2 regions of the Brevibacillus choshinensis genome follow, and region 1 is predicted to be linked to the other one. Evidence: predicted binding sites of a transcription regulator. Region 1 holds the regulator's gene; the other holds the start of a gene.

The links. Region 1 encodes Rex, which represses fermentation and respiration genes when NADH is low (regulators of the CRP and FNR family bind a similar motif). Its sites were predicted from a motif close to TTGTGAAATATTTCACAA; they were not measured.
Region 2: JNE38_RS09945 (helical membrane plugin domain-containing protein) is a predicted target of Rex. The motif match lies at 2,645-2,662, and genes of this name have one in related genera.

What each region holds. Positions count from the first base shown of each region.
Region 1 is NZ_CP069127.1:2,527,505-2,532,401, reverse strand. Features, by position in the region: gene JNE38_RS12985 (hypothetical protein) at 1-45, opposite strand, end outside; gene JNE38_RS12980 (amidohydrolase) at 428-1,732, opposite strand; gene JNE38_RS12975 (redox-sensing transcriptional repressor Rex) at 1,750-2,373, opposite strand; gene JNE38_RS12970 (ComEC/Rec2 family competence protein) at 2,388-3,284, opposite strand; gene dinG (ATP-dependent DNA helicase DinG) at 3,327-4,897, opposite strand, start outside.
Region 2 is NZ_CP069127.1:1,941,836-1,946,732, forward strand. Features, by position in the region: gene JNE38_RS09930 (Spo0B C-terminal domain-containing protein) at 1-511, shown strand, start outside; gene obgE (GTPase ObgE) at 529-1,806, shown strand; gene JNE38_RS09940 (PilZ domain-containing protein) at 1,816-2,481, shown strand; gene JNE38_RS09945 (helical membrane plugin domain-containing protein) at 2,767-3,207, shown strand; gene JNE38_RS09950 (NAD(P)/FAD-dependent oxidoreductase) at 3,246-4,424, shown strand; gene JNE38_RS09955 (hypothetical protein) at 4,471-4,623, opposite strand; gene JNE38_RS09960 (ACT domain-containing protein) at 4,809-4,897, shown strand, end outside.

The DNA of each region.
Region 1 (4,897 bases):
AAAGATGGGAACGAGCCACCAAAGCAGCTTGGGCCGGACATACATGTCCACATCCCCCTGTCCCGGTTTTTGTCTAAGCCTATGCTATACGGGAAGGTTTTAGAACGGGACGGAAATGTTGCTAATCATAGCATGGCTCTGTGCGGTCATACTACATGTACACCCCGAGGAGGTGAGCGCGTGAAGAGCTCTGGGCAAACGACATCTCCTGACGTTCTAGGGTTTTTGTTACAGGAATACCGCGTCTCCTGGGCATCCTTGTCTTCACCACTGCGTAACTCGTCACACACACCCACCCTTCATTTTCGTCATCATCCCCTGACCGAGTTGTGGCGAAAATGAACACGGCATGTTGATGTTGTTGTACCCAATTTCCCCTACCTACACCTTACTCTTTTTACTCCTGTCCACACCTGACAGGAGCCTTTTACCGTTTCAATGTCTGGAACACGCGGTTTGCTTCAAAAATCGCGCGCTCCTCATCGATGGTGAGCAGCTTATGATTGCGCATCAAGTACTTGCCCGCTACGATCGTGTCTTTTACATCGCGGCCATTCGCAGCGTACACCACATGCGAGATCGGCTCATGCGCGGGATGAAAATGCGCCTGATGGCTATCCAAAACGACGAGGTCAGCTTTTTTGCCCACTTCGATCGTCCCGAGGGTATCTGCTTGGAACACGCCTTCTGCACCGTAGCGCGTCGCCATACGCAGCGCTTCCTCCGCGGGTACAGCCACCGGATCGTTGTTTACGCCTTTATGCAGGATTGCGGCCAGCTTCAATTCTTCAAACAGGTTCAAGTTGTTGTTGCTTGCCGAGCTGTCCGTACCGAGTGATACGCTTACGCCTTTCGCCAGCATTTTCGGCACCGGTGCCACTCCGCTGGCCAGCTTCAGGTTGCTTACGACGTTATGGGAGACTTTCACTTGGTATTTTGCCAAAATGTCAATCTCTTCATCCGTCAAATGCACAGCATGCGCCACCAGCGTAGGACGGTTGAACATCCCCAGCTTTTCCAAATGAGCTACAGGGCGCAGACCGTAATCCCGTTCGTTTTGGCCCACTTCCCAAGCTGTTTCCGACATGTGAATGTGCAAAGGCAGGGAAAGCTCGTCTGCCTTTTCGATGATTTGCGTGATAAACTGCGGATCGCACGTATAAGGAGCATGCGGAGCCATCATGACCGTGATTCGGCCATCAGCCTGATTGTGCCATTCCTTGGCAAATGCAGTCGCATCCTTCAGCTTCGCTTGTCGTTCTTCCTCCGAGCACAGACCGATCATCCCGCGGCACAGACGTGCGCGCATTCCTGCTGCATCAACCGCCTTGGCCACCTCATCCATGTGATCGTACATGTCCACAAATGTAGTGGTACCTGTCCGAATCATCTCGATCAGGGAAAGCTGTGTGCCCCATTTCACGTGATTCGCGGTAAACTGGGCTTCCAGCGGCCACATTTTGTCCTCCAGCCATTGCTGCAAAGGCAAATCATCCGCATAACCGCGCAAGAGTGACATCCCGGCATGTCCGTGTGTATTGATCAGACCTGGAAGGAGATAATCCCCTTTTTGGTCAATCACTTCGTCGTAGCCTGCTTCGGAAAGATCCTCAGGGGTTGGGCCCACATACGTAATGGTGTCCCCTTCAAAAGCGACAGCTCCATCGTGAATGACTTCGTTGCTGTCGTTTACGGTAATCACAGTGGCATGGATCAGGATCGTTTTCTTCATGAATACACTCCGTTCTTTTACGTTAAGTAATAAGCCAAGCTCTGCAGATTGGATGTCACATCTGCGTAATGGATTCGGACATCTTTGCCGGCACGAATCGTGGTCGGTGCGAAGTTCAGTATCCCTTTAATACCCGCTTCAGTCAACTGATCACATACGGATTGCGCTGCTGGTGCGGGAACCGTGATGATCGCCAGCTTGATCTGCAAGTCGGCGATGGTCTCTGCCAGCTCTTCCAAAGGCTGGATCGGTATCCCTGCAACCTGTTTTCCCAGCTTTCCGGGATCACAGTCAAAAATAGCCGCAATCCGCATGTTATCCTTCAAATAAGCGTTGTAATTACTGATCGCATGCCCCAAGTGCCCGGCGCCAACCAGTACGACCCGAATTTCGTCGGTGAGTTTGAGAATCTGGCGAATTTTCTCCACCAGGTAATTGACATCGTAGCCAATCCCTTTTTTGCCAAAATCCCCGAACGTGGCTAGGTCTTTTCGAATTTGTGCCGGGTTGACGTCCAAATTTTTGCCCATCTGCCCCGAGGAGACAGTAGCCACTCCCACTTGCTGCAAATAGCTGAGGTAGCGCAGATAAATCGGCAAACGGCGGACGACCGCTTCCGAAATCTTTTCGTGTTTGGCCACGTTCGGTCTCCTCCTTATTTCTTTTGCTTCAATATCCGATAGTCTTTTCCATTTGACAAAATCGTGATGCTTCCATCGTGGCTCGTCATGTACGTTTCGGCCCACGATTCGCCGAGTCGCTCCAGCACTTCGGAATGACTCTCCCTTCGATCATCCCGCAGCTTGCCCGTTTGGATAATAGCCACCTGCGGATCTACCTGCGTCAGAAAAGGCTGGGAAGAGCCTTGATTGCTTCCTTGGTCCCCCACCTGCAGCACTTCTGCATTCAACTGATCGGCGTGGCGTTCCAGCAGGCGCTCTTCCGCTTTTTCATTGATCCCGCTGGTAAACAAAAAACGCAGTTTGCCATGCTGTAATCGAAAGACGAGGGAATTGTTTTGCGGCGATAAAAAAAGGGGTTCTTCAGGCAGCAAAACCTGCATGCTCACTTCGTCCCCCAGCTTCCATTCCCCTTGGTTTGCGACGGCAATCCGCTTCTGGGAAGGACGGAGAGGAATGGCACGCATGATCGTCTGCTCCATCAGCTTGGGTACGACCACTGTGTCCACCAAAAATTGCGAAGTCAGCTGGGCATAGCCTCCAGCGTACTCCGGCTGATCGTTTGTGATCACGACAAAGTCCAGCCTCGTCAATTTTCGTTCAGACAATCGTTCAAACAAAACGGGCCAATCCTCTGCGCTTCCCGTATCGATCAGCATCGTCTTGCCACCGGGTAAGCGGACTAACGTGCTTTCGCCATGTGGAAGTGCAAAATAAGTCATGACAAGTCCGAGAAAGTCTTGCTCGCTCTCACTGGCATAAGGATCCTCCACCTTCACGGCAGTCTGTGACCGGTGATCGAGTGAGTAAGCCAAGAGAAAGGCAGCACAAATCCCCAGCAGTAACCATTGCCATTTTGTTTTCCATCCCATCTATTTTATCACCTAAATCCGTGGGAGACTATTGCTTTCATTTTATGAGTCAAGCAGGGACGGCATACCGAGGAATGCCTCGATCCGCTCGCGCAATTCCGGCCACGGACCACTCTCTACGCGGTAAGGCGGCAGCGATTGCAGGAAGGAACGCCCGTATCTGGATTCCACGACCCGTGTGTCAAACACGATGACAACCCCGCGATCGAGATGATGGCGGATCAACCTCCCGACCCCTTGCTTGAACAAGATGACGGCCTGCGGCAATGCCATCGACATGAAAGCATTTTTCCCCTCCGTCTTGAGCAGCTCAGCACGTCCTTGGTAAACAGGATGATTGGGAGGGGTAAACGGCAACCGCACGATCACCAGAGAGCTCAAGGCTTCCCCGGGGATGTCCACTCCTTCCCAAAAGCTGCTGGTACCGAGCAGCACGCTTCTCTCGATGGTTTGAAACAACCCTACCAGCTTGCTTCGGTTGTTGCTGTCGATGCCGTGTCCCAGAAGGGTATACGACTCATCGGAATTCGCAAAGCGTTCCTTCATAGCCTGATAAACGAGGCGCAGCATCGAATGCGATGTGAACAGGATCAATGTCCTGCCTTTGGAAGCCGTCACGACATCGATGCAGCCTTGCACCACTGCTTCCAGATACGTATGCTCGTTTTCCTTTCCTGGGGCCGGGAAATCTGCAGGAATCAGCAGCAGCCCTTGCTCTTCGTAGGCAAACGGAGACGGCAGAGACAAGGTACGGACGCGCGATGGCGGCAATTCCTCCAATCCGAAGCGGCTCATGACGTAGGAAAAGCTGTTTTTCACCGTCAACGTGGCGGAAGTGAGGATCAGACTCTGCTTTTGGGCAAAGAGCGGTTCAGACAAGGAATCGGACACTTTTAGCAATGCGGCTGATAGATGGACATGCTTGCGTGCCGTCCTCGACTCCACTTCCATCCAGTACACGTATTGGGGGTCTTGTTCGAGCAAGAAGAAATAGAGCAGCTCGACAACCTTCTGCCATTCATTCAATAGTCCGAAAAGGTCCGTTCGCAGGCTTCGGATGGAGAATGGCGGTTTCTCTTCACTCGGAATCCCTTGCACGAGCTGCTCCAGTGCTTCGGCAAAAGCAGTCATGCTATCGATCAGCTTGCGCGTCGTTTTCTTGATCCGCTCCTGTTTGCCTGTAAAGGATTCCACACGATAGCGGACGGTCTCTCTACCTGCATCCATTGTCTCTTCCGCCCGACCCGAAGCCCATGCGTACAACAGCTGTGTCCACTGCTGTGCTTTGTCTCTCAATTGGGGATGCAGCTGCTTGAGCTTTTCCATTTGCTCTGAAACGAAGCTCTGCGGCGCCCCAAGCCAGCTTTCCCATTCCTCAGCAAGGCGGGAGATAGCCCCTCCTGCGTCGACGGAAGCCCGATCGAACAAGAACAACAGCTGTGACGTGGAAAATTGCTTGCCCATGTGCTGGGTTGCCGCATCCTCGAGATGGTGGGCCTCATCGATGATCGCCACCTGATAGGGCGGTAAAATCCTGTTTTCTGCTTGCAAATCGCTCATGAGCAAGGCGTGGTTGACGATCAGGACATCAGCATCTTTCGCCCGATCTTTGG
Region 2 (4,897 bases), 590 kb from region 1:
TGACTGGTTGAACCACGTTCAGGTTCTGCTCGGCTATTTGCATATGAACCGTACTGAACAGGGAGAAGCGCACTTGAAACGCATTGCGGAGATGGCTATGCAGGAAAGCATGATCGCCCGCTTGAACAGCTCTCTGTTGTCTGTTTTCTTCTTGACATTTAATGCGCTGAATAAGGAAATGCTGCTGGAAGTGGAAGTGTGTAATCAGGTGGATCTCACGGACATGGCACTGGATGAGCAGCAGTTGTTTCAGCTGATGTCAGAGATATTATGCACAGTGAACGATCACGTAGACCCGGATGGCTACGAGCCCGCAAGCATGCAGCTTTCCTTGGCAGCGGACGAACGTGGCGTTCATTTTCGCTTTGACCTGGCCGGGAAGTTATGTGCATCCGGATTGGAAGAACTGGAAAAACTGATACGTAAAAGTGAGCAGAGTACGGTGGAAGTCACCGAGTGGATACATACGGAAGAAGAATGGATCTTGGCCTTGCTGATTCCATTCGCGTAAACGAAAGAGGTGACACCATGTTTGTCGATCAGGTAAAGATTTATGTGAAAGGCGGGGACGGTGGTAACGGAGCCGTCTCCTTTCGTCGGGAGAAGTACGTCCCGTTAGGAGGACCAGCCGGTGGCGATGGCGGACGCGGCGGAGATGTCGTGTTCGTGGTGGATGAAGGGTTGCGCACACTGGTAGATTTCCGCTACCAAAAGCACTTCAAGGCACCGCGTGGCGAGCATGGCCGCAACAAAGGCCAGCACGGTGCTGGATCCGAAGACATGTTTGTGCGTGTGCCCCCGGGAACGACGGTCATTGATGATGATACCAAGGAAGTGATCGCCGACTTGGTGGAGCACGGTCAGCAGGCTGTCATCGCAAAAGGAGGACGCGGCGGAAGAGGAAACATGCGCTTTGCCAATGCATCCAACCCAGCTCCGCACATCTCCGAAAATGGAGAGCCTGGACAGGAGCGCTACATTCTGATGGAGCTGAAGCTGATTGCCGATGTAGGGCTGGTAGGCTATCCGAGCGTAGGGAAATCAACCCTTCTCTCCAGTGTGAGTGCTGCCAAGCCGAAAATTGCGCCGTATCACTTTACAACCATTACACCGAATCTCGGTGTCGTGGCGGTGGGGGAAGACAGCTTCGTCATGGCGGACTTGCCGGGATTGATCGAAGGAGCTCATGAAGGAGTCGGACTGGGACACCAGTTTTTGCGTCACGTCGAGCGCACACGTCTGATCGTGCACGTGATTGACATGGCGGGTGTGGATGGACGAGATCCGTACGAGGATTACCTGCAAATCAACCGCGAGCTCAAGCTGTACAACTTGAAGCTGGAGGAACGCCCGCAAATCGTGGTGGCCAACAAAATGGACGTACCGGAAGCGCATGAGAATCTGGCGCGCTTCAAAGAAAAAGTGCCAGGCGTCACCGTCTACGAAATATCTGCTGCGACCCGAGAAGGCGTGCAGGAATTGATGTACGCCATTTCCGATCTGCTCGCGACCATTCCGGACAAGCCAGCTGTGGAAGAAGTGGCAGAAGTGGAAGAGCGTGTCGTGTTCAAAGCAGAAAAAGAACCGGATCCATTTGAGATTACGCGCGACAACGAAGTGTTCGTGATCAGCGGCGACAAGATTGAAAAGCTGGTGCGCATGACCAACCTGAACAGCTACGATGCGGCACAGCGATTTGCCAAGATCATGCGCAGCATGGGAGTGGACGAAGCCCTTCGCAGACACGGCGCCCGTGATGGCGACACTGTTCGCATCGGTAAGCTTGAGTTTGATTTCGTGGAGTGACTTTAGACCATGACTGACGTTCCATCTCTTACTCCTTTTTTGACGGATAAACGGCTCCAGCGTGGCGCTGTATTGCCCATGATGATCTCCAAGCAAGTGAAGACTCCCGTTCAAGTGATGGTGGAACATGTCAAAAGTGGATACCTTGTCGTTTCCACCGAGGTAAAGGCAGAGACACGGACCGAACTGATTGGCTCGACCGTTCGCATCAGATGGGAGACGGAATCGGCGATCAACACCATTGATCTGGAAGTGGTCCAGGAGCAGATGCTGTGGCCGATCAAGCTATTGGGACTGATCCCGATCGCAATCGGCGTAGAGATTGCATCAAGTGCGAAGCGGGGCATTCTTCCTCCTGATACGATGATCAAAGTGCCCTATAAAGTGATGGGGGCACGTCCGATCGAAGAAAAGGGAGAGGCTGTCCTGCTCAAATTTTCGCCTACCCGGCTCATGCTCGGCACAGAGGGCTACGTTTCAAAAGGCGACTTTCTGCATCTGTCCTTTGTGATTCCTCATCAAAATGTTGAGGTCGTTGGGATGGCCAAAGTCGTCGAAAAGACCTTCCAAGACACACAGGCTGTCTTGGAATTGATATTCACGGATATTCACGACAAGCATCATCAACAGATCAAGGATTACTATAAAAAGCTGTCGACTGCCGCTTCTTCCTGAGAAGCGGTTTTTTTCCTTTGCTGTTCACACGAAGAAGGTATATAGTATAGGCATAGAGCTCTTTATCGTGCCTGTTCCAATGTGGAGATTTTGAGAACGATGATCCTGGATCAACTTGTGAAAAATTGCACGTTGATGTTTCCATCCGTTTGCATACTGCACTTTGTGAAAAATATAACAAATAGGTTAGACTATCGGATACAGGGTGAATATCGGCCGTCACTCGGATGAACAGGCAACGAGAAAATCAGGCCTCTATTCCAATGCAAAGGAGGACGTTTTCCTATGTCACAAACAACCACGCAACAAGCTGAAGCAGCAAACACAGCGACTTTGGCACCCGAGCAAATGGATGTGCTCGATCAGTTGATGAAACCGGAAATTCAAGAATCGTTAACTGTATTGGTGGCAAATCTGCCCAAGCTGGCAGAAATGACAACCATCTTGACCAAGACGTACGATCTGGTCCAAACAGTAGCAAATGATCATGTCCTGATTGAAGACCTCAAGGGCGGAATGGAAGAGTTCGTAAAACCGATCCAAGATAAAGCCAAAGGAATCGCACAAGCTGCAATCGAAGCCAACGATCGTTCGCATGTTGAAACGTCGACTATTGGTTTGTTTGGCATGCTCAAAATGCTGAAGGATCCGCAAGTGCAAAAAACCTTGCGTTTCGCTCAAGCATTCCTGGAAGTTTTGGCTGAGCGCCAGCAAGATAAACGCTAATCACACATAACGAACGACAAGGACGGGAGGACCAACGCATGGCGAAGCATATTTTGATTTTGGGCGGCGGTTACGGCGGACTCTTGAGCGCACTGACTGCCCGTAAATACATGACAGCTGAAGAAGCTGTAATCACGGTTGTAAACCGTTTTCCTTCTCACCAAATCATCACCGAACTGCACCGTTTGGCAGTAGGGAACCTGTCTGAACAAAACGTAGCTCTTCCTCTGGAAAGACTGCTGCGTGGAAAAGACATCAACCTCGTCATCGACACCGTAGAAAAAATTGGCCTGGATTCCCAGCGCGTTACATTGGCTAGCGGCGAGTCCATCAAATACGATGCGCTGGTCGTTGCACTGGGCAGCGAAACCGCATTCTTCGGTATCCCAGGGCTGCAGGAGCACAGCTTCACGCTGAAATCCGTGAATGAAGCAAACCGTCTCCGCGCACACATCGAAGAGCGCATTGTAGCTTACAAAGCAAGCAAAAACAAAGCAGATGCTACTTTTGTCGTTGGCGGCGGCGGTCTGACTGGTATCGAATTGGTCGGGGAATTTGCTGACATGCTGCCAAACCTGTGCCACAAGCACGGGGTAGATTTCGCAGATGTTTCGATGTACTGCGTAGAAGCAGGCCCTTCCATTTTGGCTGGTTTTGCTCCTGAACTGGTTGAGCGTGCGAAAACAAGCCTGGAAAAACGCGGTGTAACCTTCCTGACAGGCGTGCCTGTAACCGAAATGAAGGAGACCACTGTATTCCTGAAGGATGGCAACACCATCGAGACCAAAACCATGGTTTGGACAGGTGGGGTACAAGGAAACCACGTAGTAGCTGAATCCGGTATCGAAGTGAACCGTGGACGCGCGACGGTGACCGAGTTCCTGCAATCCACTTCCCACCCGGAAGTGTTCCTCGCAGGTGACAGCGCAGTGGTGATGGGCCCAGAAGGTCGTCCATACCCTCCAACTGCTCAGCTGGCATGGCAAATGGGCGAAGTGGTTGGTTACAATCTCTTTGCTCATTTCAACGGCTCCAAAATGGAAACCTTCGTACCTGTATTCTCCGGTACACTGGGCAGCCTGGGACGCAAAGATGCGATCGGTACCATCGGTGCCAGCCAAATCAAGCTGAAAGGCACGCCTGCATCCTTGATGAAAGAAGCAAGTAACATTCGTTACCTGTCTCACATCAACGGACTGTCTTCTTTGGCTTATTAATTCAATCATAGGAAAACCCGGGATATCATTCCCGGGTTTTTTGCGTTCATCCGTTTCCGCTCGGGTCCTCCACGACATGTGGAGATTGCGCCATTTTTTTCCCTCTGGTCTCAGCGCCGAATTGGTCTAGGTCGCTTGGTTTTCCTGGAGGGTGGTTGTTGCGGCGTTCGGACTTATCGCTTTTTCCTCTTCCAGCCATGTGATCGTCACCTCCTGTGGTGAATCGTTTCTAGTCTTTACGTAGTGGGACAATGTCATGTAAGCACAAGTGAACTGAATATGTTCCATGAAAAAATTTGGTGAACAAGGATTGTCACGGTAAAGCGAAAAGGTTATAATGTCCTCTATGAAGAAACAACTGTTTTTCTCAGGAGGACACAACGGATGAAACGGGAAGAAAAGTTTTACTTGATTCGATCCGACATCCTGCCCGAATCAATCGTGAAGACGATTGAAGCCAAAAAAATGCTGGA